2 regions of the Cellulomonas sp. P4_A2 genome follow, and region 2 is predicted to be linked to the other one. Evidence: predicted binding sites of a transcription regulator. Region 2 holds the regulator's gene; the other holds the start of a gene.
What was found. The regulator LexA, encoded in region 2, represses DNA repair genes until DNA is damaged. The targets are predictions, from matches to a motif close to TCGAACANNTGTTCGA.

Region 1: uvrA (excinuclease ABC subunit UvrA) is a predicted target of LexA. The motif match lies at 6,958-6,973, and genes of this name have one in related genera.

The regions. Positions count from the first base shown of each region.
Region 1 covers NZ_JBFUHG010000007.1:41,779-58,537, reverse strand. The annotation lists gene AC1DUE_RS08730 (TerC family protein) at 1-948, shown strand, start outside; partial or broken gene AC1DUE_RS08725 (YciI family protein) at 871-1,059, opposite strand; gene AC1DUE_RS08720 (acyl-CoA dehydrogenase family protein) at 1,100-2,263, shown strand; gene AC1DUE_RS08715 (GNAT family N-acetyltransferase) at 2,265-2,762, shown strand; gene AC1DUE_RS08710 (AMP-binding protein) at 2,792-4,444, shown strand; gene AC1DUE_RS08705 (MBL fold metallo-hydrolase) at 4,446-5,084, opposite strand; gene AC1DUE_RS08700 (glycoside hydrolase family 15 protein) at 5,081-6,895, opposite strand; gene uvrA (excinuclease ABC subunit UvrA) at 7,004-9,865, shown strand; gene AC1DUE_RS08690 (OsmC family protein) at 9,872-10,384, opposite strand; gene uvrC (excinuclease ABC subunit UvrC) at 10,458-12,488, shown strand; gene rapZ (RNase adapter RapZ) at 12,485-13,429, shown strand; gene AC1DUE_RS08675 (gluconeogenesis factor YvcK family protein) at 13,426-14,406, shown strand; gene whiA (DNA-binding protein WhiA) at 14,455-15,435, shown strand; gene gap (type I glyceraldehyde-3-phosphate dehydrogenase) at 15,663-16,667, shown strand.
Region 2 covers NZ_JBFUHG010000022.1:60,557-74,791, reverse strand. The annotation lists gene AC1DUE_RS17910 (S9 family peptidase) at 1-1,339, opposite strand, end outside; gene nrdR (transcriptional regulator NrdR) at 1,387-1,893, opposite strand; gene AC1DUE_RS17900 (LysM peptidoglycan-binding domain-containing protein) at 2,396-2,788, opposite strand; gene lexA (transcriptional repressor LexA) at 3,149-3,910, shown strand; gene AC1DUE_RS17890 (Rho termination factor N-terminal domain-containing protein) at 4,012-4,197, shown strand; gene AC1DUE_RS17885 (L-lactate dehydrogenase) at 4,205-5,203, opposite strand; gene AC1DUE_RS17880 (ATP-dependent DNA helicase) at 5,263-7,320, opposite strand; gene hflX (GTPase HflX) at 7,330-8,847, opposite strand; gene AC1DUE_RS17870 (class I SAM-dependent methyltransferase) at 8,954-9,559, shown strand; gene AC1DUE_RS17865 (MFS transporter) at 9,604-10,947, shown strand; gene AC1DUE_RS17860 (TlpA family protein disulfide reductase) at 10,896-11,219, opposite strand; gene dapF (diaminopimelate epimerase) at 11,216-12,163, opposite strand; gene miaA (tRNA (adenosine(37)-N6)-dimethylallyltransferase MiaA) at 12,160-13,116, opposite strand; gene AC1DUE_RS17845 (YbjN domain-containing protein) at 13,116-13,601, opposite strand; gene AC1DUE_RS17840 (hypothetical protein) at 13,680-14,235, opposite strand, start outside.

The DNA of each region.
Region 1 (16,759 bases), on a different contig from region 2:
TTCTACGCCGGCTGGCTCACCGAGTACTCGCTCTCGGTGGACAACCTCTTCGTGTTCCTGCTGATCATGGGCAAGTTCGCGGTTCCCCGGCAGTACCAGCAGACCGCGCTCCTGGTCGGCATCATCCTGGCGCTGATCTTCCGCGGCATCTTCATCTGGGCCGGCGCAGCCGTCATCGACGCGTTCAGCTGGGTGTTCTACCTCTTCGGCGCGTTCCTCGTCTGGACCGCGTTCCGGGTGGGGCGCGAGGGGGAGTCCGACGACGACGAGTTCAAGCCACCGCTGATCCTGCGGCTGGTCCAGCGCTGGTTCCCGGCGACGGACGAGTACCACGGCGTGAAACTGACGATCGTGGAGAACGGGCGCCGGCTGATCACGCCGATGCTCATCGTGCTCGTCGCCCTCGGTGCCACGGACCTGCTCTTCGCGTTCGACTCGATCCCGGCGATCTTCGGGCTGACGAGCGAGCCGTACCTCGTGCTGATGGCGAACCTGTTCGCGCTCATGGGCCTGCGGCAGCTGTACTTCCTGCTGGGCGACCTGCTGAAGAAGCTCGTCTACCTGAACATCGGCCTCGCGGTGCTGCTCGGCTTCATCGGGCTCAAGCTGATCTTCCACGCGCTGGCCGAGAACGAGGTGCCCTTCATCAACGGCGGGGAGCCGGTGCCGTGGGCTCCCGAGATTCCCACCTGGGCGTCGCTGGTCTCGATCGTCCTCATCCTCGGGGTGACGACGATCGCGAGCCTCTGGAAGGCCCGGCGGGACGCTCGCGCCGAGGCGTCAGGCGCTCCACGGGCCGAGGACGAGGTCCCACTCGCGGACGTCGGTCTCGCTGATGACGTCGTCGAGGGCGAACGGGTCGGCCGCGAGGATCCTGTCCAGCGACGCCCGGTCGGCGGTCCGGAGGACGAGGAGCGCTCCGGGAGCCCCGTCGACGAGCGGTCCTGAGCCGAGGAGCTCACCGAGGCTGCTCAGGTACGCCCGGTGCACCGGGCGGACCGCGTCGCGCGTGTCGTCCTTGGTCCGGTCGTAGGTGTAGCGGACGGCGTAGGTAGGCATGGAGCACATCCTGCCTGACCGTGGTGGCAGAGTGTTTCGCATGCCACGCACGCTGCGCACCCTGCTCACCGACGACCTCCTGGCCCGCGTCCACGAGCGCGCGCCCGGGCACGACCGCGACAACACGTTCCCGCACGACGATCTGGCCGACCTGGTCGCGGCCGGCTACCTGAGAGCGTTCGTCCCCGAAGCGCTGGGCGGCGCGGGCCTGACCCTCGAGGAGGTCGCGCGCGAGCAGGTGCGCCTCGCGGCGGCGGCGCCGGCGACCGCACTGGCCGTCAACATGCACCTGGTGGTGACCGGGCTGGCTGCACTCCTCGCCGGCCGCGGCGACGACTCGGTCGAGTTCATCCTGCGGGACGCCGCGGCGGGGGAGGTCTTCGCGTTCGGCAACTCGGAGGCGGGCAACGACCTGGTGATGTTCGGCTCCCGGACGCGTGCGGAGCGGCAGGACGACGGCGGGTACCGGTACTTCGGCACGAAGATCTTCACGTCGCTCTCCCCGGTGTGGACTCGCCTGGCGACCTTCGGCCTGGACGAGTCGGACCTGCAGAACCCGCTGTTGGTGCACGGGGTGGTCTCGCGCGCCGACGGCGAGGTGCAGACCCGCGACGACTGGGACACCCTGGGCATGCGGGCCACCCAGTCCGCCACCACCGTGCTCGACGGTGCCTTCGCACCCGCCGACCGCGTCTACCGCTCGCTGCCGCCCGGCCCGAGCGCCGACCCGTTCATCTTCGCGCTCTTCGCCGTGTTCGAGGTGCTCCTGGCCGCCGTCTACACGGGGATCGGCCGCCGTGCGATCGAGCTCGGGGTGGCGGCGGCGCAGCGCCGGACGTCGCTCAAGTACGACGGGCGTGCCTACGCGCAGGACCCCGACATCCGCTGGCGGATCGCCGACGCGGTGCTGGCGCAGGACGGAGCCGAGCTGCAGGTCTTCGCGCTGGCGCGGGACGTCGACGAGCAGGCCGACCACGGCGCGCGCTGGTTCGCCCAGCTCGTCGGGCTCAAGGTCCGCGCGACCGAGTCGGCCCGGGTGGTCGTCGACGATGCCATCCGCGTCTCCGGGGGCGGCTCGTACTTCAGCGGAAACGAGCTCGGCCGGCTGTACCGCGACGTGCTCGCGGGGCTCTTCCACCCGTCGGACGACGAGTCCGCCCACTCGACCGTGGCCAACTCCGTGCTCGGGCCGCCGGAGGCCTGACATGGAGATGCCCGACGTCCTCGACCTCGACGGCGGCCGGCTGCGCCCGGTGGCCGAAGCGGACTGGCCGCTCGACCACGCGCTCTCGCGGGTGCCCGACGTGACGCGGTGGACGTACTACCCCGCGGACGTGAGCGAGCAGGAGGCGCGTGCTCGGATCATCCGGAACGTGGACCTGCGGCGGGACGGCCGCGGCGGCCGGTTCGTCGTCGAGACCGCGGGGGTGCCCGTCGGGACGATCGGGCTCTCCGTACGAGTCGACGGCCCGTACCTGTACTACGCGCTGCTTCCCGAGGGGCGCGGACGAGGGCTGGCCACCTCGGCCGTCCTGGCCCTGTCGGCCTGGGCCTTCGCCGCGGGCGCGCCACAGGTGCACGCCCTGACGATGCGGGACAACACGGCCAGCGAGCGGGTGCTTCAGCGCGCCTCGTTCGCCCGCGTCGGGCTCGAGGTGGAGCCGGACGGGGTGACCGTCACCCGCTGGGTTACTGGCGCGTAACTTACGCAACCGTAGGTTAGGGTGGGCTTATGACGACGGCGCATCCTCCGGACGAGGTCACCATCCCCGACGAGCCCCTGGGTGCAGCGCTGGACCGCGCGGCGCAGCGGTGCCCCGAACGCGTCGCGGTCGACTTCCTCGCCGGCCAGACGTCCTACCGCGAGCTGTCGGACCGGGTAGCCCGCGGTGCTCAGGCGCTCCTCGATCTCGGCGTCCAGCCCGGGGACCGCGTCGCGCTGGTGATCCCGAACTGCACCGCGCACGTCGTCGCGTTCTACGCGGTGCTGCGCATCGGTGCCGTCGTCGTGGAGCACAACCCGACCTACACGCCCGGGGAGCTCGCCCACCAGCTCGCCGACTCCGGCGCGGTCGTCGCCCTCGTCTGGGAGAAGGCGGTCCCGGCCGTGCTCTCCTCGCTCACGACGACGCGGTTGCGCGCCGTCGTCGCGGTCGACCTGACCGCCGACCTGCCGCTGGCCAGCCGGTGGAAGCTGCGGCTGCCCGTGCCCCGGGCGCGCAAGGTCCGAGCGGCGATGCGCGGTCCCGTCCCGCCCGCGTTCCCGATGTGGCACCGGCTCGTCGCGAAGACCGAGCCGATCGACCCTGCGCATCCCGGTCCGGAGTCGACCGACCTCGCGCTCCTGCAGTACACCGGGGGGACGACGGGGACGCCGAAGGGCGCGATGCTCACGCACCGCAACCTCGTCGCCAACGCCGTCCAGGGCCAGGCGTGGACGGCTGCCGAGCCGGACACGGAGGTCGTCTACGGCTGCCTCCCGTTCTTCCACGCGTTCGGGCTGACGCTCTGCCTCAGCTACGCGATCCGCGTCGGGGCCACGCTCGTCGTGTTCCCGAACTTCGACCCGGCGATGGTCCTGGAGGCCCAGCAGCGACTGCCCGGCACCTTCCTGCCGGCCGTCCCGCCGATGCTCGACCGCCTGGCGGGTGCCGCGAAGCCCGGCGACCTCGGGTCCTTCCGGTACGCGATCTCCGGCGCCATGGCCCTCCCCGCCGAGACGGCCGAGCGGTGGGAGCGTGCCACCGGCGGGCTCGTGATCGAGGGGTACGGGATGACCGAGACCTCGCCCGTGGCCCTCGGCAACCCGCTGACCGACGGTCGTCGGCCCGGAACCCTCGGACTCCCGTTCCCGAGCACGCAGATCCGGGTCGTCGACCCGACCGACGCCTCGCGCGACGTCCCGCCGGGGGAGCGCGGCGAGCTGCTGATCCGCGGGCCTCAGGTCTTCGCCGGCTACTGGCAGCGGCCCGACGAGACCGCCGAGCAGCTGCTCGACGACGGGTGGCTGCGGACCGGGGACATGGTGACCATCGACGAGACCGGGTGGGTCGTCCTGGTCGACCGCCTCAAGGAGCTCATCGTCAGCGGCGGGTTCAAGGTCTACCCGTCGCAGGTCGAGGACGCCCTGCGACAGATGCCGGGCGTCTCGGACGTCGCCGTCGTGGGCATCCCGGGTGGCGACCTCGGCGAGACCGTCGTGGCCGCCGTCGTGCTCGAGCCCGGTGCGACGGGCGTCGACCTCGAGTCGGTCCGCGCATGGTGCGAGCAGCGTGTCGCTCGGTACGCGCTGCCGCGCCGGCTCGAGGTCCTCGACGAGCTGCCCCGCTCGCAGGTCGGCAAGGTTCTGCGCCGGCAGGTGCGCGAGCAGGTGCTCGCGCAGTAGGTCACCAGCCGCGGGCGCGCCACTCGTCGAGGTGAGGGCGCTCGTCGCCGAGCGTGGTGCCGCGGCCGTGGCCCGGGTGGACGACGGTGTCGTCGTCGAACCGGTCGAAGACCCGTTCCGTGAGGTCCGCCATCAGCGACGCGAACGCCTCCGGGGACCTCGTCGCGCCGGGACCGCCCGGGAACAGCGAGTCGCCCGTGAACAGGTGGACCCGTCCGACAGGCTCGCGGTAGGCGAGCGCGACGGAGCCGGGGGTGTGGCCGCGCAGCGCAATGACCTCGAGGGTCACGTGACCGACCGTGACGACGTCGCCGTGGTGCAGGCGGCGGGTCACCGGGACGTCGGTGGCCTCGTGGATCGCGTCGGCGTCGTCGGCCCCCGTGAAGGACGGTGCGCCGGTGAGCGCGACGACCGAGGCCAGCGCGCGGTGGTGGTCGGGGTGGCGGTGGGTGGTGACGACCGCATCCAGCCGGGCCGACGACGAGCCCTCGCGCAGCAGTTCCAGCAGTCGCTCGGGCTCGTCGGCGGCGTCGACGAGCAGCTGCGCGCCGTCCTTGCGCTCGGTCAGGAGGTAGGCGTTGTTGTCCATCGGGCCGACGGACACGGACCGGATCTCGAGGACCTCGTCGTCGGACGTCATGAACCCCTCCGTTCGACCGCCAGGTCGTGGCTGTGCACCGCGCGTACGAGGGCCAGGTGGGACAGGGCCTGCGGCATGTTCCCGGCCATCCTGCGACCGACGGGGTCGTACTGCTCGGCGAGCAGGCCGACGTCGTTCGCGAGGCCGGTGAGGATGTCGAGCACCTCGGTCGAGGCGTCCACGTCGTCCACCCGCGCGAGAGCGTCCGCAAGCCAGAACGAGCAGGCCAGGAACGCGTGCTCGTCCCCGGGGACGCCGTCGTCGGTGTGCTCGGTGCGGTAGCGGCGCAGCAGCCCCGGCGCCATCTCGAGCTCGGCGCGGATGGCGCGGACGGTGCTCCGGATGCGCGGGTCATCCGGCGGCAAGAACCCGACCTGGGCGAGCTGCAGCAGTGCGGCGTCGGTGTGCGACGAGCCGTACGACTGAACGAAGGTCTCCCGCTCCGCGTCCCACCCGTTCTCGAGCACGTCCGCGTGGATCGCGTCGCGCTCCGTGCGCCACCGGTCCGTCGGAGCGTCGAGCCCGTAGCGCTCGGCGGCCCTCACGGCCCGGTCGACGGCCGCCCACGCCATGACCTTCGAGTGCGTGAAGTGCTGCGGGTCGCCGCGGACCTCCCAGATCCCGCGGTCCGGCTCACGCCAGTGCCCCAGCAGATGGTCGACGAGGTGCCGCTGCAGGGCCCAGGAGTCGTCGGTCTCCGCGACCCCGGCCTCCCGAGCCTGCTCGAGGGCGCACATGACCTCGCCGAGCACGTCGTTCTGCATCTGCCCGACGGCCGCGTTCCCTACCCGGACGGGTCGGCTCCCCGCATAGCCCGCGAGGTGGTCGAGCTCGCGCTCGGGCAGCTCCCGGCCCCCGTCGACCCGGTACATGATCTGCAGGTCCGCCGAGCTGCCTGCCACCGCCCGCAGCAGCCAGCCGCGCCAGTCCGAGGCCTCGTCCTCGTACCCGTGCTCGAGGAGCGCCTCGAGCGTCATGGCCGCGTCGCGCAGCCAGCAGTACCGGTAGTCCCAGTTGCGGCTGCCGCCGAAGTCCTCGGGCAGGGACGTCGTCGCGGCGGCGACGATGCCCCCGGTCTCCTGGTCGGTCAGCATGCGAAGGACGAGGAGCGAGCGGACGACGACCTCGCGGTACGAGCCCTGATAGGCGCAGCTGCGCGCCCAGAGCCCCCAGTCGATCCGGGTCTCGTCGAGCCGGTCCGGGATGGTGAGCCGCGGCGGGACGGAGTCCCACGAGCGCGTCCACGTCAGCGCCAGCTCGACGGCCTCACCCTCCCGCAGCGTGAACCGGTCGGAGTGGCGGTGGTCGTGGGCCTTGGGGAGCCGGTCGCCCCGCAGCAGCAGCGAGTCCGGACCGGCGATGGCCCGGATCGTGTCGGCACCGTCGGGGTCCGTGACGTGGTGCACCCAGGGCTCGATCGCGCCGTAGCCGAACCTGACGATCCACTCGTGCTCGACCTCGACCTGCCCGCGCGTGCACTCCAGACGGCGCACGATGTCCGACCGGCCGTCGTTGAGCGGCATCGCCTCCAGCGCGACCGCCGACCCGGTCGGTGTCTCGTACGTCGTCTCCAGGACGAACGAGTCGTCGAGGTAGCGGCGCGTCACGGACGTCGCTCCGCGGACCGTCAGCAGCCAGCGCCCGTTGTCCGGCGTGCCCAGCAGCCGCGCGAAGCACGCGGCCGAGTCGAAGGCCGGCAGGCACATCCAGTCGATCGACCCGCGTCGGCTCACGAGGGCCGCCGTCGCGCCGTCGCCGAGCACGGCGTACTCCTCGATCGGCACCGGTGCCGGGTCGTCGTCACGGTCCATGGCGTGAGCATGGCCCGGAGGTTGTCGGCCAGCACGTCGAGCGCGATGTGCGTTCGCTCACGTCGAACAGATGTGCGATTGTCGGTGGCGCGACGTAGACTCCCGGGCGTGAACGAACGTCTGGTGGTGCAGGGCGCCCGCGAGCACAACCTCCGCAACGTCGACCTCGATCTCCCGCGCGACAAGCTCATCGTGTTCACGGGGCTGTCGGGGTCGGGCAAGTCGTCGTTGGCGTTCGACACCATCTTCGCGGAGGGGCAGCGGCGCTACGTCGAGTCGCTGTCGGCATACGCGCGCCAGTTCCTCGGGCAGATGGACAAGCCCGACGTCGACTTCATCGAGGGCCTGTCGCCCGCGGTGTCGATCGACCAGAAGTCGACCAACCGGAACCCGCGGTCGACGGTCGGCACGATCACCGAGGTGTACGACTACCTGCGCCTCCTGTTCGCCCGCGCCGGCACGCAGTTCTGCCCGATCTGCGGCGAGCGCGTCACCGCTCAGACGCCGCAGCAGATCGTGGACCGGCTGCTCGAGCTGCCCGAGGGCACGCGCTACCAGGTGCTCGCGCCGGTCGTCCGTGGCCGCAAGGGCGAGTATGCCGACCTCTTCAAGGAGCTGCAGAGCAAGGGCTTCGCCCGCGCGCGCGTCGACGGCGAGGTCGTCCAGCTCACCGAGCCGCCGACGCTCGAGAAGAAGCTCAAGCACGACATCGAGGTGGTCATCGACCGTCTCGTGGCTCGCGAGGGCGTCCAGCGGCGGCTCACCGACTCGGTCGAGACCGCGCTCGGCCTGGCCGGCGGCCTGCTCGTCGTCGAGCTGGTGGACGCCGACATCGACGACCTGAACCGCGAGCGGCGATTCTCTGAGCACCGCGCCTGCCCGAACGACCACGTGCTGGCGCTCGACGAGATCGAACCGCGCACGTTCTCGTTCAACGCGCCCTACGGCGCCTGCCCCGAGTGCACGGGCCTCGGCTCGAAGCTCGAGGTGGACCCGGACCTGGTCGTCCCCGACGAGGACCTGTCGCTCGACGAGGGCGCGGTCGCGCCGTGGGCACAGATCTCCAGCGAGTACTTCGGCCGGGTGCTGACGGCGCTGGCGGCGGACATGGGCTTCTCGACGAGCGTGCCGTGGCGCGCGCTGCCGCAGCGTGCCCGGGATGCGGTCCTGCACGGCCAGAACCACGAGGTGAAGGTCCGCTACAAGAACCGCTGGGGCCGTGAGCGGCAGTACTCGACGGGCTTCGAGGGTGTCATCACGTTCCTCGAGCGCCGGCACAACGAGACCGACTCGGACTGGAGCAAGGAGAAGTACGAGGCGTACATGCGGGAGGTCCCGTGCCCCGTGTGTGGCGGCGCCCGGCTCAAGCCCGAGGTGCTCGCGGTGCGGGTGGGCGGTCGGTCGATCGCCGAGGTCTGCGCCCTGCCCATCCGTGAGGCGCGCGAGTTCCTCGACACCCTCGAGCTCGGCGAGCGCGAGCGCGCGATCGCGACGCAGGTGCTCAAGGAGATCCAGGCACGGCTCGGGTTCCTGCTGGACGTCGGCCTCGACTACCTCTCGCTCATGCGTCCGGCCGGCACGCTCTCCGGCGGCGAGGCGCAGCGGATCCGGCTCGCGACGCAGATCGGCTCCGGCCTCGTCGGCGTGCTCTACGTCCTGGACGAGCCGTCGATCGGCCTGCACCAGCGCGACAACCGGCGCCTCATCGAGACCCTCACGCGCCTGCGCGACCTGGGCAACACCCTGATCGTCGTCGAGCACGACGAGGACACCATCCGCACCGCCGACTGGATCGTCGACATCGGCCCCGGTGCGGGGGAACACGGCGGTCGCGTCGTGCACTCCGGCGACCTGGACGGGCTCCTCGCGTCGGCCGAGTCGGTGACGGGGGCGTACCTCTCGGGCCGTCGGACCATCCCGATGCCGCAGGTCAGGCGCCCGATCGACAAGAAGCGCCAGGTCACCGTCGTCGGCGCGCGCGAGCACAACCTGCAGGGCATCGACGTGTCGTTCCCGCTCGGCACCCTCACTGCGGTGACGGGGGTGTCCGGCTCGGGCAAGTCCACGCTCGTGAACCACATCCTCTACACGGTGATGGCGAACGAGCTCAACGGTGCGCGCCAGGTGGCCGGACGGCACAAGCGCGTCACCGGACTGGAGCACCTCGACAAGGTCGTGCACGTGGACCAGGGACCGATCGGGCGCACGCCGCGGTCCAACCCGGCCACCTACACGGGCGTGTGGGACCACGTGCGCCGGCTCTTCGCCGAGACGACCGAGGCGAAGGTCCGCGGCTACACGCCCGGCCGGTTCTCGTTCAACGTCAAGGGCGGCCGCTGCGAGGCGTGCTCGGGCGACGGCACGCTCAAGATCGAGATGAACTTCCTGCCCGACGTCTACGTGCCGTGCGAGGTCTGCCACGGCGACCGTTACAACCGCGAGACGCTCGAGGTGCACTTCAAGGGCAAGACGGTGGCCGACGTGCTGTCGATGCCTATCGAGGAGGCCGCCGACTTCTTCGCCGCGGTCCCGGCGATCTCGCGACACCTGCGGACGCTGGTCGACGTCGGGCTCGGGTACGTGCGGCTCGGTCAGCCGGCGCCGACGCTCTCGGGCGGCGAGGCGCAGCGCGTCAAGCTCGCCGCGGAGCTGCAGCGACGCTCGACCGGTCGCACGATCTACGTGCTCGACGAGCCGACGACCGGTCTGCACTTCGAGGACATCCGCAAGCTGCTCGGCGTGCTCCAGTCGCTGGTCGACAAGGGGAACTCGGTCATCGTGATCGAGCACAACCTCGACGTGATCAAGAACGCCGACTGGGTCATCGACATGGGGCCCGAAGGCGGCAGCGGCGGCGGCCTGGTGATCGCCGAGGGGACGCCGGAGCAGATCGCGATGTCGCCGGACTCGCACACCGGCCGCTTCCTCGCCGAGGTGCTGGAGCCGGTCGCGGAGCGCGTCTCGGCGTGACCGGCGTCAGCGCGGGACGGCCTGCGCCATCCGCACGGGTACGGGCTCGTGCCGGACGGGGAAGTTCACGGAACGCGAGATGAAGCAGTGCTCGTGCGCCTTGTGGTGGATCCCGCCGAGGACGGCGTCGGTCACCGCGCCGCCCTCGGGAAGGTGCGCGCCGGGCGCCACGGTGACGCGCGGTCGGAGCACGACCTCGCGGAACTGGCCCTGCCCGGCGGCCTCGATGCGCATGGTGCCGACGGCGCTGTCCTCGTACCCCACGACCACGACGCCGGCGGCCGACGCGAGGTGCAGGAACCAGAGCATGTGGCACTGCGCGAGCGCGCTGACGAGCAGCTCCTCGGGGTTGAACCGAGACGGGTCGCCTCGGAACGCGGGGTCCGACGAGCCCAGCAGCGGCGGCTTGGAGCCGATCCGCACCTCGTGGTCGCGGCTGTAGGCGGTGTAGCTCGACGTCCCGGTGGCGCCGGCGCCGGTCCAGGTGACGTCGACCGAGTACGTGTGCAGGGGGCCCATCGCCCCACGGTAGCCGCGCCCGGGGTGTCCCGTCCGGTCACCGACGTCAGTAGTGCGAACTAGGCTCGAACGCATGGCTGATCCCGCCACCTACCGTCCCGCGCCGGGGGAGATCCCCGACGAGCCCGGGGTCTACCGCTTCCGCGACGAGCACGGCCGCGTCATCTACGTCGGCAAGGCCAAGAGCCTGCGGCAGCGCCTGTCCAGCTACTTCCAGGACCTGTCCGGCCTGCACTCGCGCACCCAGCAGATGGTGACGACGGCGGCGTCGGTGCAGTGGACGGTCGTCGGCACCGAGGTCGAGGCGCTGGCCCTCGAGTACTCGTGGATCAAGGAGTTCGACCCGCGGTTCAACGTCAAGTACCGCGACGACAAGTCGTACCCGTACCTCGCCGTGACGATGGCCGACGAGTTCCCGCGGGTGCAGGTCATGCGCGGCGCCAAGCGCAAGGGGACCCGCTACTTCGGGCCGTACGCGCACGCGTGGGCGATCCGCGAGACGGTCGACCTGCTGCTGCGTGTCTTCCCGGTACGCACGTGCTCGGCGGGCGTGTTCCGGCGCGCCAAGCAGCAGGGGCGGCCGTGCCTGCTCGGGTACATCGACAAGTGCTCGGCGCCGTGCGTCGGGCGGATCTCGCCGGACGACCACCATGCTCTGGCGCAGGACTTCTGCGACTTCATGGCGGGGGACACGGCCAAGTTCACGCGTCGCCTGACCACGCGAATGAAGGAGGCGGCCAACGAGCTCGACTACGAGCAGGCCGCGCGGCTGCGGGACGACATCCAGACGCTCGAGAAGGCGACCGAGAAGAACGCGGTCGTCCTCGCCGACGGCACCGACGCGGACATCTTCGCCCTCTCCGGCGACGAGCTCGAGGCCGCGGTGCAGGTGTTCCACGTCCGCGACGGCCGCATCCGCGGTCAGCGGGGTTGGGTGGTCGAGAAGGTCGAGGACGTCACGGACGCCGAGCTGGTGGAGCACCTGCTGCAGCAGATCTACGGCAACGAGGCGTCTGGCGACGGTGGGGCCGGCTCGTCGGCGGTCCCGCGCGAGGTGCTCGTGCCCGTGCTGCCACCGGACGTCGAGCAGGTGCAGGCGTGGCTCGCGGGGCTGCGCGGCAGCAGGGTCTCGGTCCGCGTGCCCCAGCGGGGAGACAAGCGCGAGCTCGCTGCGACGGTCCTGCGCAACGCGGAGCACTCCCTCGTGCTGCACCGCACCCGTCGGGCTGGGGACCTGACCACGCGGAGCCAGGCGCTGCAGGAGATCCAGGAGGCGCTGGACCTCTCGTCGGCACCGCTGCGCATCGAGTGCTACGACGTCTCGCACAACCAGGGGACGTTCCAGTCGGCGTCGATGGTGGTGTTCGAGGACGGCTTGGCGCGCAAGAGCGAGTACCGGATGTTCAACATCCGTGGCCCCGAGGGTCAGGGTGCCCGCGACGACACCGCGGCGATGCACGAGGTGATCACCCGCCGGTTCAAGCGCTACCTCGCCGACCGCGCGGACTCCCGCGACGTCGAGCTCGACACGGGCGACGAGGACGACGACCACCTGGTGCGCTCGGGCCCGATCGACGAGGTCACGGGCAGGCCGGTCCGGTTCGCCTACCCGCCCAACCTCGTCGTGGTCGACGGCGGTCCGCCGCAGGTGGCGGCTGCCGCGGCGGCGATGGCGGAGCTCGGGATCGACGACGTGGCCCTCTGCGGGCTGGCCAAGCGGCTCGAGGAGGTCTGGCTGCCGGGCGAGGAGTACCCGGTGATCCTGCAGCGCTCCTCGGAGGGCCTGTACCTGCTCCAGCGGCTGCGCGACGAGGCTCACCGGTTCGCGATCACCGCGCACCGCAAGCGGCGGAGCAAGGGCATGACGACGTCGGTGCTCGACGACGTGCCCGGTCTGGGTCCCGCCCGGCAGGCCGCGCTGCTTCGGCAGTTCGGCTCGGTCAAGCGGCTGCGGGCGGCGTCGGTCGAGGAGATCGCCTCGGTGCAGGGGATGGGGGAGCGGACGGCCGCCGCCGTCGTCGCGGCCCTCAACCCGACACAGGGCGCGCCCCAGCCGGGCGCGTCGGACCAGGTGAGCGCGCCGGCTGGCATGCTGGACGCATGAGCGACGAGCCTTCGCCGATCACGGTGCCTGCAGGGATACCCGCGCTCGAGGCGGCGACCGAGGCACCGCACCTGGTCCAGCCGCAGGTCCTGATCATCACCGGCATGTCCGGCGCGGGACGTTCGCGCGCGGCCGCGGTGCTGGAGGACCTCGACTGGTACGTGATCGACAACCTGCCGGCGCAGATGCTCACGCACCTCGTCGGCATGCTCACCAGCGGGGCCGCGGCCGGCCGTGCGCAGCGGCTCGCCGCGGTGATCGACGTCCGCGGCCGCGAGTTCTTCCGCGACCTCGCCCCGGTGCTCGAGGGCCTGCGCGAGTCGGGTGTCGACTACCGGATCCTCTTCCTGGACGCGTCCGACGAGGTTCTCGTCCGCCGGTTCGAGCAGGTGCGCCGGCCGCACCCGCTCCAGGGCTCGGGACGGATCCTCGACGGCATCGCCGCGGAGCGTGCGGCCCTGGTCGACCTGCGGGAGCGCGCGGACACGCTCATCGACACGTCCGAGCTCAACGTGCACGACCTGGCCCGCGAGGTCCGCACGGTCGTCACCACCGCCGGCGAGGACGTCCTGCAGGTGTCGGTCCTGTCGTTCGGCTTCAAGTACGGCCTGCCGCTGGACGCCGACCACGTGGTCGACGTGCGCTTCCTGGCCAACCCGTACTGGATCACCGAGCTGCGGCACCTGACCGGCCGCGACGCGCCGGTCCGCGACTACGTGCTCGGGCTGCCTGGAGCGGTGACGTTCATCGACCGCTACGTCGACGCTCTCGAGCCGGTGCTCGCCGGGTACCTGAACGAGGAGAAGCGGTACGTGACCATCGCCGTCGGGTGCACGGGAGGCAAGCACCGCTCCGTCGCCATCAGCGAGGCGATCGCGGCCCGGCTGCGGGACCAGGGGCACCACGTCGCCGTCTCGGCCCGCGACCTCGGCAAGGAATGAGGGCCTCGAGAGGCAGCTCGTCACCCGCGGTCGTCGCGCTCGGCGGGGGCCACGGCCTGTCGGCGTCGCTGTCCGCGCTGCGCCTGATGACCGACCGGATCACCGCGGTGGTCACGGTCGCCGACGACGGTGGCTCCTCGGGCCGGCTGCGCGAGGAGCTCGGCGTGCTCCCGCCCGGCGACCTGCGCATGGCTCTGGCCGCCTTGTGCGACGACTCCGAGTGGGGTCGCACGTGGCGTGACCTGCTGCAGCACCGGTTCCGCTCGTCGGGCGACCTCGACCAGCACGCCGTCGGGAACCTCCTGATCGTCGCCCTGTGGGAGCAGCTCGGCGACACCGTCGAGGGTCTGGACTGGGTGGGCAGGCTGCTCGGCGCCCGCGGCCGGGTCCTCCCGATGACGTCGGTGCCGCTGCGGATCGAGGCCGACGTCGTCGACGAGGCCGGCAACCGCTCGCTCGTCGTCGGCCAGAGCGCGGTCGCCGTCACCAGCGGGACCATCGAGAGCCTCCGGCTGGACCCGGCCGACCCGCCCGCGTGCCCGGAGGCCGTCGACGCGATCGGCGCGGCCGACTGGATCGTGCTGGGACCCGGCTCCTGGTACACCTCCGTGCTCCCGCACCTGCTCGTGCCCGGTCTTCGCGAGGCGCTGGGCCGAACGAGGGCACGCACGATCCTGACGCTCAACCTCGCGTCGGGTGAATCGGGGGAGACGGCGGGCATGCGCGCCGAGGACTACCTGGAGGTCCTGCGCACGCACGCCCCGGAGCTGTCGGTCGACGCCGTCGTCGCCGATCCGACGGCAGTCGAGGACGTCTCCGCGCTGTCGGCCCGCGCCGCCGACCTGGGAGCACGCCTGCTGCTCCGTCAGGTCAGCCGGGGGGATGGGACCGCTCGCCACGACCCGCTGCGACTGGCCGGGGCGTACTCCGACGTGGTCGAAGGATTCCTCGGGGACGTCGGAACCCCGTCGGACTAGCTGCCCCGAGCGGTCCCGGACGGCTGTCCCGGATGGCAGGATGCAGCCATGGCGTTGACGGCACAGGTGAAGGACGAGCTCGCCCGTCTGAAGGTGGACAAGACGTCCTCACGGAAGGCCGAGGTCTCGGCCACCCTGAGGTTCGCGGGCGGCTTGCACATCATCTCGGGGCGGATCGTCATCGAGGCGGAGCTGGACACGGGCATCGCTGCCCGCCGGCTCCGGCAGGCGATCTCGGAGGTCTACGGGCACGAGAGCGAGATCATCGTCGTCTCCGGCGGCGGACTGCGCCGCGGCAGCCGGTACGTCGTGCGCGTCGTCAAGGACGGCGAGTCGCTGGCCCGGCAGACGGGTCTGCTCGACAACCGCGGACGCCCGGTGCGTGGTCTGCCGCCGCAGGTGGTGTCCGCGGGCGTCGCCGAGGCGGAGTCCGCCTGGCGTGGCGCGTTCCTCGCGCACGGCTCGCTCACCGAGCCCGGACGCTCGTCGGCCCTCGAGGTCACGTGCCCGGGACCGGAGGCCGCCCTCGCGCTCGTCGGCGCCGCCCGCCGGCTCGGCATCGCCGCCAAGGCTCGCGAGGTGCGCGGTGTGGACCGCGTGGTCATCCGCGACGGTGACGCGATCAGCGCGATGCTGGCGCGGCTCGGTGCGCACGAGACCATGCTGCTCTGGGAGGAGCGCCGCGTCCGTCGCGAGGTGCGCGGCACCGCCAACCGGCTGGCCAACTTCGACGACGCGAACCTGCGCCGGTCGGCCCGGGCGGCGGTTGCCGCCGGAGCCCGCGTCGAGCGCGCGTTCGAGATCCTCGGCGACGAGCTGCCGGAGCACCTGCGCGAGGCGGGCGAGCTGCGCCTCGCGCACAAGGAGGCCTCCCTGGAGGAGCTGGGCAAGCTCGCCGTCCCGCCGCTCACCAAGGACGCGGTGGCCGGCCGGATCCGTCGCCTCCTGGCGACCGCCGACAAGCGGGCGTCCGACCTGGGCATCCCCGACACCGAGGCCGGTCTGAGCCCGGACCTGCTCGATCTCTAGGGCCCCGAGAAAGGGTCTTTGGTCCCGGCGGACGGTGTCCGCGTGACCGTCGTCACGGGTATAGGGTCGTCTTATCCGATCGCCACACGTGCGTTCGTGCTGTGCTCAGGCCACGTGCCAGGCACGGTTCGGGTGGGCGGGGTAGCGGTCGGAACGCACAGCGGCGTGCGGAACCCATCGTCAACATGTGTGCGCCGGCCCCCCGTCGGCGCTGCCGAGGAGGGCAAGTGACCATCAAGGTCGGCATCAACGGCTTCGGCCGTATCGGTCGCAACTTCTACCGGGCCATCGTGGCGTCCGGTGCGGACATCGAGATCGTCGGAGTCAACGACCTGACGGACAACAAGACGCTCGCGCACCTGCTGAAGTACGACACGGTGCTCGGTCGTTTCCCGCTGAGCGTGAGCTACGACGACGACAACATCATCGTCGACGGCAAGAAGATCCGTGCCCTCGAGGAGCGCGACCCCGCGAACCTTCCCTGGGCCGAGCTCGGCGCGGACATCGTCATCGAGTCGACCGGCTTCTTCACCAACGCCGAGAAGGCCAAGGCGCACCTCGCCGCCGGCGCCAAGAAGGTCATCATCTCGGCCCCCGCGTCCAACGAGGACGCGACGTTCGTCGTCGGTGTGAACCACACGGACTACGACCCGGCCGCGCACAACATCATCTCGAACGCGTCGTGCACCACGAACTGCCTGGCGCCCGTCGCCAAGGCGCTCAACGACTCGATCGGCATCGAGCGTGGTCTCATGACCACGATCCACGCCTACACGGGCGACCAGAACCTCCAGGACGGTCCGCACAAGGACCTGCGTCGTGCCCGTGCGGCCGCGCAGAACATCGTCCCCACGTCGACCGGCGCGGCCAAGGCCGTGGCGCTCGTCCTCCCGGAGCTCAAGGGCAAGCTCGACGGCTTCGCGCTGCGCGTGCCGGTCATCACCGGCTCCGCCACGGACCTGACCTTCACCGCCTCGCGCGAGGTCACGGTCGACGAGGTCAACGCGGCTGTCAAGGCCGCCGCCGACGGCCCGCTCAAGGGCATCCTCGAGTACGTCGAGGACGAGATCGTCTCGAGCGACATCGTCACCAACCCGCACCAGAGCATCTTCGACTCGAAGCTCACCAAGGTGAGCGGCGACCTGGTCAAGATCATCGCCTGGTACGACAACGAGTGGGGCTACTCCAACAGCCTCGTGGCCCTCACCACGTACGTCGGCGAGCGTCTCTGACCTCGTCCATGCCTGACGACGAGCTTCACGACTGACGTCCAGCGTCCGCGTGCGCCCCGGCCCACCGGCCCCGGCGCACGCGGACGCTGTCG
Region 2 (14,235 bases):
CGAACAGGCCGTGCGTGTACTGCGAGAACGGGCCGCCGTGGATCATCAGGATGGTCGGGTGCGGTCCGGCACCGTCGGGTCGCACCACCCACCCGTGCACCGGGTACCCGTCGGACGACCGCTCCGTGATCTCGACAGGCATCCGCACGCGCCCCGTCTCGCGCAGCGGCGCCGACAGGTCCGTCCGGGACACCGCCTCGCCGGTGGCGGGATCGACGACGACCAGGTCGCCGGACGACGTGGGACTCGCGGCCGTCGCGACGATGCGGCCGCCCCCGACCGCAGCGCCCGAGACCACGACCGGACCGTCGAGGAGCGTGTGCAGCGAGCCGTCCGGGCCGACCTGGACCAGGTGGACCGCGCCGCGGGCCTGGTCGGCGACGACGACGCCGCCCTCGTGCTCCGCGAGGACGCCCGTCACCAGGTCCACGCTCTCCGGGTCCGTCAGCCGGACCGGCTGTCCCGATGCGCCGTCGATCGCCACCCGGAACAGCCCCACCTGCGCGGCGATGAAGTCGCGGCCCGACTCGCCCACGTCGCTCGCGAGCAGCCACACGGCCGTCCCGTCCGCCGACGGCAGGACCGCCTCCACGTCGAGGGTGCTGCCGGCGTCCGCGTCGGTGAGCGGAGCGGGCGTCTGCGGGTCGCCGTCCGGGTGCGCCTGGACCACGACGGCGTCCTGCCGCAGGTCGGACTCGTGGCCCGCGTGCCGCGCGCTGACGGCGACCAGGGCGTCACCGGACGGCAGCCAGCGGGCGCCGTCCACGCCGACGTCACCGCTGGTCAGCGTCACCGAGGGCGGCAGCTCGTCCGTCCCGTCCGACGGGACCTGCACGACGAACAGGTGCTGGGGTCGGTCGCGGACGAAGCCGACGCCGTCCGCGCGGTACTTCAGCTCGGTGATGTGCCGCGGCGGCTCCGAGCCCGGCCGACCGTCCGGCTCGTACCGGCCCGCCTCCGGGACCCGCGCCAGGTAGGCGATTCGGGTGCCGTCCGGGGAGAAGCGGGGCGCCGACGCCCCGAGCGGCGCGTCGGTCAGCCGGACCGGCTCGCCGCCCGACGACTCGACGACGTGCACCTGCGGCTTGCCCTGCGGCTCCGAGCGCAGGAAGGCCACCCAGCGGCCGTCGGCGGAGACGTCCGGGGCCGTGTCGCGATGGCCGCGGGTCAGCCGGCGCGGACCAGCATCGCCGTCCGTCAGCGGGACGGTCCACAGGCCGCCGGTGTACTCGTCGTCCGAGAGCCGTGGGTGCACCACCGAGACGACAGCACTGCTGCCGTCGGGGAGGACCGCGGGTGCGCCGGGGACGTGCAGGAGCTCGATGTCTGTAGGAAGCACCCGTAGAACCTATGCCGCGGCACCCACGGGCGTCGCGACGGACACGGTCAGTCGCGGACGGCCGGCTCGTCCTCGGCGACGACGTCCTCGGCGGAACCGGACTCCGTCTCGTGCTCCGCGCGCAGCACCGTGATCGCGGCCTCGAAGTCCTCGAGCGAGTCGAACGCCTGGTACACGGACGCGAACCGCAGGTATGCCACCTCGTCGAGCTCGCGCAGCGGACCGAGGATCGCCAGACCGATCTCGTAGGCGTCGATCTCTGCGGACCCGGCCGCGCGCAGCGTCTCCTCGACCTTCTGCGCGAGCAGCGCCAGGTCGTCCTCGCTGACCGGGCGACCCTGGCAGGCCTTGCGCACCCCGCCGGCGATCTTCTCGCGGCTGAACGGCTCGGTGGCTCCCGACCGCTTCACCACGGACAGGCTCGCGGTCTCGACCGTGGTGAACCGACGGTTGCAGCTGGGGCACTGGCGCCTGCGGCGGATGGTCGAGCCGTCGTCCGAGGTCCGCGAGTCGACGACCCGCGAGTCCGGGTTTCGGCAGAACGGACAGTGCACCGGATCCCCTTCGAGTGCGTGACGCCGCGCGGCGGCGCGGCGTCGTCAACGCCTCCGTGACGGTAGGCCAGCGGCCGCCCGGTCGCAAGGCGCCTCCCACGGCACCTCGCACGCCCGGACGGCCGGGGACGTGGCGAGGGCGGCCCCCCGTCGTGGCGACCGCCCTCGCGGGGACGCCCCCGTCCCCAGATCACGGGCCGACTCGCCTCGGCGCCGCGCGTACCGCGGTCGGTGCCCACGGCTCGCGCCGCACGCACCCCGCACCTCCAGGCGAGCCCCCCAGCCCACCGTGTGAGGTAAGGCTAACCTAGCCGACCCGCGGGCCTCTGACAAACCTCTCCAGGATCCCGGCTCCCCGACCCCCGCCGCTCAGACGAGCAAGTCGGTGGAGCAGGTCGGTGGAGCAGGTCGGCGGAGCAGGTCAGTGGGGCGCGTCAATCGAGCAGCAGGTCGGCGAAGCGGGTCGGCGAGCAGGGACGGCCGAGCAGGCCGGTCCGACGGCTCAGTCGAGCGGGACGACGATCACCTGGCCGGCCATCAGACCGGCGTCCGGAAGCTCGTTCATGCGGACCAGCTCGAAGACGACGTCGCGCACGTCCTGGCCGGGATCGGCGATCTGGCTGGCGATCTGCCACATCGTCTCGCCCGGCTGCACCACGTGGCTCTCGACCTGCTGCGCGCTCTGCGGGCCGTCTGCGACGGCGCGGCCGGCCACCAGGACCGCCATGACGACCATCACCAGCGCGAGGAGCCAGAGCACGACACGGCCCCGCCCCGTGAGGGACAGGTGCGACAGCCCACGGTCGTCGACCGCGCGGACCGGGCGGACAGCGCGGGCAGAGCTGGTGCGTCCCGAGACCTTCGGCAGCGCCGGTGCCATCGCCATCGTGCTCATGATGTCCCTCGTCCTCGTTCGGCCGGGTGGATCCCGGCGGTCCTTCGTCGGTGGCGATCCACCGGAAATCCGGGGAACTCCTCCGCCGACCTTGTCGAACAGGTGTTCGTCGTACGTCTGTACGATGTCTACCAGCATCAGCCGACACTTGTCGAGACACGATCGAACAGATGTTTGATCTTCGTGCTCGAGTTCCCTAGGCTGGCGATGCAGGACAAGCGGACCACGAGCCACTGACACGACCGCCGGACGGCCTCACTCATCACCAGAGAACCGAGCATCGTCGCAGGTCAGAGGCTCGAGAGCACGGCAGCGGCAGAACAGGCGGAGCTCACGACCGCCCGACACAGGAGGAGCGCAGTGACGGACTCACGGGACACGTCCCAGCCCGACCAGGTCGACACGGACCTGGCGACGATCCACGCCCTCCCGGACGGCGCACCCGGCCCGGACGGCCTGACGGCCCGGCAGCGCCTGGTGCTCGACACCATCCGTTCGTCGGTCGAGTCCCGCGGCTACCCCCCGAGCATGCGCGAGATCGGCGAGGCCGTCGGGCTGACCAGCCCGTCGAGCGTCAAGCACCAGCTGACCGCCCTCGAGCGAAAGGGCTACCTGCGCCGCGACCCCAACCGGCCCCGCGCCATCGAGGTCGTGCACGCGGACGACTCGCGCGGCGTCGGCACGTGGACCGCGCCGGACGGCACCCGCGAGGCGTTCCCCGACCAGGCCGAGGGCGAGCGGATGCCCGCGCCGTCCTACGTCCCGGTCGTCGGCCGCATCGCCGCCGGTGGTCCGATCCTGGCCGACCAGGTCGTGGAGGACGTCTTCCCGCTCCCCCGCCAGCTCGTCGGAGACGGCGACCTCTTCCTGCTGAAGGTCGTCGGCGACTCGATGATCGACGCGGCGATCTGCGACGGCGACTGGGTCGTCGTGCGGCGCCAGCCCGTCGCGGAGCAGGGCGAGATCGTCGCGGCCATGATCGACGGCGAGGCCACGGTCAAGACGCTCAAGCGGATCGACGGCCACGTCTGGCTCATGCCGCACAACCCGGCGTACCAGCCGATCCCTGGCGACGAGTCGACGATCCTCGGGCGCGTCGTCAGCGTCCTGCGCAGCCTCTGATCCGTCCGCGGGTGCGCACGTGAGCGCAGCCGCGGCCCGGCAGGATCCGGCGCACCGGGCCATCCTGGAGCCGGCGCGACGTCGGACGAGAGGAACAGCTGATGCCCGGAAGGATCCCCGACCCCCGGATCAAGGACCTGTCCGCCCTCGACTCCCTGCGGGACGGCGGCGCGAGCTACGAGGACTGGTCCGTCGACCGGCTCCGGCACCGCGCGGCGGAACTCGACATCCCGGGGCGCTCCCGGATGCGCAAGGACGAGCTGATCGCCGCGCTGCGACGCCGCTGACGCGCGGTCAGAAGCCGAACTGCCGGGCGACCTCCCGGACGGCGTCCGCCGACCGCCGCAGGCCCCACAACTCGTCGTCCGTCAACGGGATCGGGAGCCGTTCTCCCACGCCGTCGTGCCCGACGATCGCCGGCACCGACAGGCAGACGTCGTCGATGCCGTAGTAGTCGGTGAGCAGCGACGACACGGGCAGCACCCGGCCCTCGTCCTTGAGGATCGCCTCGATGATCCGCGAGCCCGCCAGCGCGATCGCGTAGTTCGTCGCGCCCTTGCCCTCGATGATCCGGTAGGCGGACTCGACGACCTCGCGCGTGATGTCCTCCCGGTCCTGCCGGGTCAACGGGCCCCGGCCGCCCTGTCCCGGCCACTCCAGCAGCGGCACCGAGCCGATGCTCGCCGAGCCCCACAGCGGGAGCTCGCTGTCGCCGTGCTCACCGGCGATGTACGCGTGCACGTTCTGCACGGCGACGCCGGTGTACTGCGAGATGAGGTAGCGCAGGCGCGAGGAGTCCAGGACGGTTCCGGAGCCGAACAGCTGGGTCGACGAGAGCCCCGAGACCTGGAGCGCGGCATAGGTGACCACGTCGACGGGGTTGGTGACCATGACGTACACCGCGTTCGGCGCTACTTGTACAAGTTTGGGAAGGACGGCCTTCACGACCGCGATAGTCGCTCCGGCGAGCTCGATCCGGGACTGACCGGGCTTCTGCTTCGCTCCCGCGGTGAACATCACGACGTCGGCGTCGGCGCACACCGCGATGTCGTCGGAGCCGATCACCTGCGCCATGGGCATGAACTGGACGCCGTGCCCGAGGTCGAGCGCCTCCGCCTGCACCTTGGCGGCGTCGATGTCGTAGAGCGCGACCGTGCGCGCCGCCCCGCGCAGGAGGGCCGCGTACGCCATCGTCGAGCCGACCGCGCCTGCGCCCACGATCGCCAGCTTGGTGCCTCGCGCGGACCGGGAGGGTCGCAGTCCGAGGTCTTCCACGTCCAGGCTCTCGGTCACGAACGGGCCGTCCTCTCGGGGAAGTCATGGGGGCCGACGGGTGGTCGGCGAGTTCGAGGCTAACCCGTGCCCGTGAGGCGGCGCAGGGCGGCGAGGGCCGTCGAGCGGTCGGTCGTCCGCCAGAAGTCGGGCAGCGAGCGGGTCAGGAACGGTGCGTAGCGGGCGGTCGACAGGCGCGGGTCGAGCACGGCCACCACACCGCGGTCGCTGCTGGTCCGGATCAGCCGACCGGCGCCCTGGGCGAGCAGCAGGGCGGCGTGCGTCGCGGAGACGGCGAGGAACCCGTTCCCGCCGGCCTTCTCGACCGCGTCTGACCGGGCGGACTGCACGGGGTCGTCGGGCCGCGGGAAGGGGATGCGGTCGATGATCACGAGCGTGCAGGTGCTGCCGGGGACGTCGACGCCCTGCCACAGCGACAGCGTCCCGAACAGGCACGTGGCCTCGTCGGCGATGAACTGCGAGACGAGGGTGGGCAGCTGGTCGTCGCCCTGCACGAGGATCGGCACGTCGAGGCGCTCGCGCATGGCGGCCGCGGCGGCGTTCGCGGCCCGCCGCGACGAGAACAGGCCGAGCGTGCGTCCGCCGGCCGCGGTCACCAGCTCGGCGATCTCGTCGAGCTGGGCGTCGGTGGCGGGCTGGCGACCCGGCGGCGGAAGATGCCGTGCGAGGTAGAGGATGCCCTGCTTCGGATAGTCGAACGGGCTGCCCACGTCCAGGCCGTGCCACGGTACCGACGACGGGGGCGCGGGGGCGTCGTCGTCGATCGAGGAGGGCCCCACGGCCGCGGCGGCCGGCTGGACCTCGAGGCCGACGGCGCGGGCTATCGGGTCGAACGACCCCCCGAGCTCCAGCGTCGCGGACGTGAGCACGCCGGACCGGCCGGCCAGCAGGTGCGTACGGATCAGGCCGTTGACGGCCAGCGGGGCGGCGAACAGCTTGGTGGAGACGTTGCCCCGGCGGTCCTCGGAGCGCGCGCACCACAGGACGGTGTGCTTGGTCTCCTCCGGGTCGGCGGCCATCCGCTCGGCCACCTCGTACAGGGCGAGCATGGTCGCCTGGGCCATCTTGCGGCCGGCGTCCTGCTGCGGCTGCCCGGCGCCCTCGGGCTTGAGCACGCTGAGCAGCGTGCGGGTGGCGTCGCGGACCGCGGCCACCGCGTCCCGGGCCGCCGGCGGGAGCCCCTCGCGGAACCGCGCCTCGGGCAGGTTCACCAGGACCGAGGCCATCGCCTGGCTCGCGGAGTCCAGGTCGGTCGTCGGGATGCCGCCGTGCCGCCGGGCGAGCCGGGAGGCGTGCTCGATGACCGCCACCGACAGCTCGGAGGTCGCCTGCGCCGTGACCCGGTCGGTGAGCTCGTGCGCCTCGTCGACCACCAGCACCTGGTGCTCGGGCAGCACGTTGGGCGAGCCGGAGGCGGCGATCCCCAGCATCGCGTGGTTGGTCACCACGACGTCGGCCTCCCGCGATGCCGCCTTGGCCCGCTCGGGGAAGCACTCGGTGAGCATCGGGCACTTGGTGCCCAGGCACTCCAGGGACGCGACGGAGACCTGCCGCCACGCCCGGTCCGTCACACCGGGCACGAGGTCGTCCCGGTCGCCGGTCGTCGTCTCCTCGGCCCACTCGCGCAGCCGGACCACCTGGGCACCGAGGTTCTCGCCGACGCCCTCGGCCGCCGGGTGCTCGGCGGCGCCGGCGTGGTCGCCCAGGTCGAACAGCGTCGCGGCATCGTCCTCGGGGTATCCGCCGGCCACCTTGTGCACGCACACGTAGTTGTGCCAGCCCTTGAGCAGGGCGATGCTCGGCGTCCGCGGCAGGTGCGGCTCGAGGGCCTTGGCGACGAGGGGCAGGTCGCGCGTCATGATCTGGCGCTGGAGGGCGAGCGTGGCGGTGGAGACGACCACGTGCTCGTTCTCCAGCACGGCGTGCCGCACGGCGGGGACGAGGTAGCCGAGCGACTTCCCGGTGCCGGTGCCGGCCTGGACGAGCAGGTGCTCGCCCTTGTCGATGGTCTCGGCGACCGCGACCGCCATCTGGTGCTGGCCGTCGCGACGGATGCCACCGAGCGCTCCGACCGCGACGTCGAGGAGGTCCTCGACAGAGGGGTCGGTGTCCGGCACCGCGTCAGCCTAGTGGCGCGCCGCGGCCTCGAGCTCCGCGGCCAGTCCCGCGTCCACCCGCGCGCGGATGGCGGTGCCGTCCGCGGTGTGCTCCTCGGTCTGGATGTCCCCGTGCTCGTGCACACGGCTGATCAGGTCGCCCCGGTGATAGGGCACCACCAGGTCGACGCTCACGCCGGGGCGCGGCAGCTGGTCGGCCACCAGGGCCTGCAGCTCCGCGATGCCCTCGCCGCTGTGCGCCGAGACGACGATCGAGTGCACCTCGCGCGAGCGCAGCCGCGCGATGGTCTCGGGCGTCGCCAGGTCGGCCTTGTTGAGCACGATGATCTCGGGCACGTCCATGGCGCCGGGGATGTCCGCGAACACGTGCCGCACGGCCGCGATCTGGCCCTCGGGGTCGGGGTGCGACGCGTCGACGACGTGCAGGATCAGGTCGGCGTCGGCCACCTCCTCCAGGGTCGAGCGGAACGCCTCGACCAGCTGGTGCGGCAGCGACCGGACGAAGCCGACCGTGTCCGCGAGCGTGTAGATCCGACCGTCGATGGTCTCGGCGCGGCGCACGGTCGGGTCGAGGGTGGCGAACAGCGCGTTCTCGACGAGCACCCCGGCGTTGGTCAGCCGGTTGAGCAGCGACGACTTGCCCGCGTTGGTGTAGCCCGCGATCGCGACCGACGGGATCGCGTTCTTCTTGCGGGACGCCCGCTTGGTGAGCCGTGCGGGCTCCATCGCGGCGATCTCGCGGCGCAGCTTGGCCATGCGGTTGCGGATGCGCCGGCGGTCCAGCTCGATCTTCGTCTCACCGGGTCCGCGCGAGCCCATGCCCGCGGCGGCGCCGCCGACCTGGCCACCGGCCTGCCGGGACATCGAGTCGCCCCAGCCACGCAGACGCGGCAGGAGGTACTCCAGCTGCGCGAGCTCGACCTGCGCCTTGCCCTCCCGCGACTTGGCGTGCTGGGCGAAGATGTCGAGGATCAGGGCGGTCCGGTCGACCACCTTGACGCGCACGATGTCCTCGAGCGACCGGCGCTGCGACGGTGCGAGCTCCCCGTCGATCACGACGGTGTCGGCGCCGACAGCCGCGACGAGGGTCGCGAGCTCGGCCGCCTTGCCCGAGCCGAGGTAGGTGCCCGGGTCGGGCTTCATGCGCCGCTGCAGCAGGCCGTCCATGACCTGCGACCCGGCGGTCTCGGCGAGCGCCGAGAGCTCGCGCAGGGAGATCTCGGCGTCGGTGACGGTGCCGGAGCCCCAGACGCCGACGAGCACGACCTTCTCCAGCCGCAGCTGGCGGTACTCGACCTCGGTGACGTCCTCGAGCTCCGTGGACAGCCCCACGACGCGGCGCAGCGACGTGCGCTCCTCGAGCTCCAGCTGGTCCCCGTCGTAGGACGAGTGGACCGTCACGCCGGCCTGCAGCGCGGTCCCTGCCCTGGCGAGCACACGGGCCACGACGTCGTCGGCCACGTCCTGCGCGGACCGGGTCACCGGGGTGTCCTGCGTCTCGCGGGTGGTGTGCTGCGGGTCGTTCACGCGGTTCCTCTTCTCGTTGCCTGTCCCCAGGGTCCCACGCGTGCGCGCCCCAGGCCGAGGCATTTCGCTGCGGGCCGATCCGCCACCCATGGGTAGGGTCGGCGCCGTGAGCGAGCACGACCACTACTTCACCGCACAGCCCGCGTCCGCCGACGAGCGCCGCGTCCTGCGCGTGCACCTGGCCGGCCGGGACCTCGAGGTCGAGACGGCCCGCGGGATCTTCTCCCCCGACCACGTCGACCTGGGCACACGGGTGCTGCTCGACCACGCGCCCGACGCCCCACGCACCGGCGACCTGCTCGACCTGGGCTGCGGCTGGGGTCCGGTCGCGCTCACGCTGGCGCTGGAGTCCCCGGGCGCGCACGTCTGGGCGGTCGACGTCAACGAGCGGGCGCTGGACCTGGTGCGGCGCAACGCCGAGCGCGTCGGCGCCACGAACGTCACCGCGGCCCGCCCGGACGAGGTTCCCGACGACGTGGTGTTCGCCGCGATCTGGTCCAACCCGCCGATCCGCGTCGGCAAGGAGGCGCTGCACGAGCTGCTGCTGCGCTGGCTGCCTCGGCTCGCGGACGGCGGGGACGCGCAGCTCGTCGTCGGCAAGAACCTCGGGGCGGACTCGCTCCAGCGCTGGCTCGTCGACGCGCTGCCCGTCACGGTCGAGCGGACCGCGAGCGCGAAGGGGTTCCGCGTCCTGAGCGTGAGCCCGTCGTGACGCCGGACGCCGAGTGGCGTCGCCTGCGCACCACCACCTGGACCATGTGCACGCTGATCTTCCTGGTCGCGTTCGAGGCGTTCGCCGTGACGACCGTGATGCCGACCGTCTCCAGGGCGCTCGACGGCACCGCCCTGTACGCCGCCGCGTTCGCCGGTCCGCTCGCCACCGGCGTGATCGGCATGGTCGTCGCCGGCACCTGGTGCGACCGGCACGGACCGCGTGCACCCCTGACGCTCGCGGTCGCCCTGTTCGCCGCCGGGCTGCTGGTCGCCGGCCTCGCCCCGACCATGGGGGTCCTGGTGCTCGGCCGGCTCGTCCAGGGCGTCGGCGGGGGCGCGATGACCGTCGCGCTGTACGTCATCGTCGCGCGGCTCTACCCGGCCGTCCTGCACCCGCGCGTCTTCGGCGGCTTCTCCGCGGCCTGGGTGCTGCCCTCGCTGATCGGTCCCTCCGCCGCGGGGGCGGTCGCGCAGCACCTCGGCTGGCGCTGGGTGTTCCTCGGCGTCGCGGTGCTGGTGCTGCCGGTCTCGCTCGTGCTCCTGCCGACGGTCCGCCGGATCGGCGCGCCCAGCACGCCGGCGGCGCCCGCGCGACGGTCCCGGCTGGTGTGGGCGGTGCTGGCTGCGGCCGCGGTGCTCGGGCTCAACCTCGCGGTGTACGCACGCCTCCCGTGGTCGCTGGTCGTCGCGGCGCTGACCGCGGCCCTGGCCATCGTCGCGCTGCGCCCTCTGGTGCCGCGGGGCACGCTTCGGGTCGCTCGTGGTCTGCCTGCCGTGATCGCCACGCGGGCCCTCGTGGCCGGCGGATTCTCGGGCGCGGAGGTCTACCTGCCGTACCTGCTCACGGACCGGTACGGGTTCTCGCCGACGACCGCGGGGGTCGCCCTGACGTTCGCCGCGCTGGCCTGGGCGGCGACCTCGTGGCTGCAGGGCCGGCTGGGCGAGCGCCTCGCCAGCCGCGACGCGATCGTCCTCGGCGCGGCGCTGCTGGTGGTCGCCGTCGCCGGGGTCACGGTCGCAGCGGCCGCCCACCTCGCACCCGCCGTGGCGATCGGCACCTGGACGCTCGCGGGTGCCGGGATGGGTCTCATCTACTCGCGGCTCACCGTGCTCGTGCTGGCCTACTCGTCACCCGGGAGCCAGGGCACGCACAGCTCGGCGCTGTCCATCGCGGACTCGATCGGTGCGGCGCTCGCCCTGGCGCTCACGGGGCTCGCGTTCACCACGGTGCTCGCCTCCGACGCCGCCCCGGACGTGCCGTTCGTCGCCAGCCTGGCCGTCGCCCTCCTGTTCGCGTGCGGCGCGCTGCTCGCCGCGCCCCGCGTGCGGGCGCGTCAGGCGGTGGAGACCGCGGAGGCTGCCTCGGCGAGCGCGCTGCGCACCTGAGCCAGGGTCGGGACGCCCGTCGCACGGCGGACGACCGAGCCGGTCGCGTCCAGGACCAGCACCGTCGGCGTCACGTCGATGCCGAGCCGCTCCCCCAGGTCCGTGTGGTCGGCGACGTCGAGGTCGACGTGCGCCACCCCGTCGGTCGTCGCGACGGCGCGGCCGACCACGTGCCGGGTCGCGCGGCACGGCGCGCAGAAGGTGCTCGAGAACTGCACGACCGTCGCGCGCTCCCCGAGCGCGATCCCGAGGTCGTCGGCGCCGAGCCTCATCGCAGCGCCGACAGGTCCACGTCGGCGGTCGCGACGAGCAGCGCGGGGCCGGCCAGCTCGACGTTGCCGCTCGGCAGGACGGTGACCCGGACGGTCCCACCCGGCACGTCGACCAGCCAGACGTCCGGCGCTCCCGCGCCGGCCCACGTGCGGACAGCGAGCGCGGCGGCGCACGCACCCGTCCCGCAGGACCGCGTCTCGCCCACGCCGCGCTCGTGCACCCGCATGCGCACCCGGCCGACGAGCGTGCCGTCGACGGCCCGATCCTCGCCCAGCGGCACGACGAGCTCCACGTTGATGCCGTTCACCGGCACGGGGCTCACGGACGGCGCGCGGGTCAGGTCGGCCGCGGTCAGCTCGTCCTCGTCCTGGAGCGCGAGCACGACGTGCGGGTTGCCGACGTCCACGCTGAGCCCCGGACGCGTGTCGTCCACGCCCGCCACGGTCACCTCGGCGTCGACACCGGCCGCAGCCGCCTCGTCGCCACCCGGCAGGAACCAGCGGCCCATGTCCACGGCGTACCAGACGTCGTCGCCGATGCCCGCGGGCACCGGGACGCGGCGGACGCGCTTGACGCCCGCGCGGGTGCCGAGCGCCAGCTCGCCGTCGGCGGCGTCCCAGAGGCCGAGCCGCTCGAGGAAGGCCGCGAACACGCGGACGCCGTTGCCGCACATCTCGGCGACCGAGCCGTCGCTGTTGCGGTAGTCCATGAACCAGCGCGCACGCGGCTCCTCGGCCAGGACCGCCGCGCCCTCGGGCAGGTGCTCCGTGCCGATCACCCGGATGACCCCGTCGCCGCCCAGGCCACCGCGACGATCGGCCAGCTCGCGGACCAGGTCGGCGGAGAGGTCCACGGTGCCCTGGCGGTCGTCGAGCAGCACGAAGTCGTTCTGCGTCCCGTGGCCCTTGGTCACGTGCAGCGTCGAGGTCGCGACGGCGGTCATGAACCCAGGCTACGTCGTGGCGACGGGTCCTCGGTGGCCAGGCCGAGCGACCCGTCGTCGGCCGCGGCGACCAGGGCGAACGCACGGTCGACGAGCGCGGGGTCCTGCGCGTCCAGCCAGTGCACGCGGGGGTCGCGGCCGAACCAGCCCATCTGCTTGCGGGCCAGCCGTCTCGTGCCGGCGGCGATCGCCTCGAACGCCTCGTCCTCGTCGATCTCGCCGCGCAGCATCGCGAGGATCTCGGCGTACCCGACGGCGCGCGACGCGGTCCGGCCGAGACCGCTCGCCACGAGCGCCTCGACCTCGTCGACGAGGCCCTGCGCCCGCATCCGACCGACGCGCACACCGATGCGCTCGTCGAGAGCGGCCCGGTCGCAGTCGAGCCCGATCTGGACCGCCGGCACCTCATAGACGTGCTGAGGCAGCGAGGCCGAGTACTTCCGGCCCGTCAACGCGATGACCTCGAGCGCGCGCACCGTCCGGCGCGCGTTCCGCGGCCCGATGCCCTCGGCGGCCTCCGGGTCCACCGCGGCCAGCTCGGCGTGCAGCGCCCGCGCCCCCTCGGCCTCGACGCGAGCCTCCAGCGCCGCGCGCACGTCGGGGTCGGTGCCCGGGAACTCCATGTGGTCCAGGAGGGCCCGCACGTACAGGCCCGAACCACCGACCGCGACGGCACGGTGGCCGCGGGCCGCGATCTGGTCGAACGCCGTCCGTGCCCGGGCCTGGTAGTCCGCGACGGACGCGTCCTCGTGCGGGTCGAGCACGTCCAGGAGGTGGTGCGGGATGCCGCGCCGCTCGTCGACGGGCAGCTTCGCGGTCCCGATGTCCATGCCGCGGTACAGCTGCATGGCGTCGGCGTTGACCACCTCGCCGGCGAGCGCCTCGCAGAGGGCGAGCCCGAGGTCCGACTTTCCGGTCGCGGTGGGTCCGACGACCGCGACGACGAGCGCCACTAGATGCTGGGCCGCGCGGGGTCGCTCATGTCGACGGGCGCGCTCGGCGTCTCGGGGACGAACCGCTTGGTCATCTCGCGGAAGAACCCGAGCGACGAGCCGATGCTCGTCGAGAGCTGCAGGTCCAGCTGCGCGTCGGTCAGGCCACGGTCCCAGGCGATCGTGTGCTCGGTGTAGACCGCGACCTCGTCCTCGTCGGCCTTCACGTAGACCTTGGGCCAGAGCATCTGCTGCGACCACTCGTTGCACGCGATGAGCATGGTGCCCAGCTGGGAGCGCGGGACCGTGTGACCCCAGCGGCCCCGGACCTGAAAGTACGCCTTCTCGGGGCCGATGGTCATGAACCAGAACGGGTTCCCGTCCCAGGCGGCGAACAGGTCGCCGTCGTCGTCCGTGCCGTACTTCGCACCCTGCGCGTCCAGCAGGCGCGCGGCCCGCTCGATCGACAGCGGCGGCAGGGTGGGCTCGGTGCTCTCGGCAGACATCGGTACCTCGTCGGATCGGTCCGTGGCGGCGCGCCGCGGGCGTGTGGTGGTCACGCAGACCTTACCGGCGCGACGGGATCACGCCGTGACCGTCCAGACCAGGACGGCGTGCTGCGCGCCCTGCACGACCTCGTCCGCGAGGAGGTGCGCGTCGACCGGCAGCGCCCCCACGGCGCCGAGCAGCACCTGCCACGGCGCCCAGCCGCGCACGGCGAGCTCGGCGGCCAGTGCGGGGTCCGACGACACCAGGCGAGCCCGCGCCTCCCGTCCCCCGTCCGCCAGGTCGGCCAGCAGTGTCGCGTCGTACGCGGGGGCCCGGTCGTCGTCGGCCAGCGGGGCGTCGGGGCCGTGCCGTCCGCTGCCCGAGCCGACGACGACCAGCACCACCCGGCGTCCGTCGACCAGGGACGCGCCGAGGGCCTGCAGGCTCTCAGGCCCGGGATCCGACGTCACCTCGACGACTCGCAGGCCTTCGTGCCGCCCGGCGCGGGAGACGACGTGCAACGCCGTCGCGCTCGCGACGGAGGGCAGCACCGGACCCGTCGACCCGTCCTCCAGCGTGAGCTCGCGTGTGGGCCACCGGACCATGGCGTCTGGGATCCCCGCGGCCGCGAGCGACGTGCGCACCGTCCCA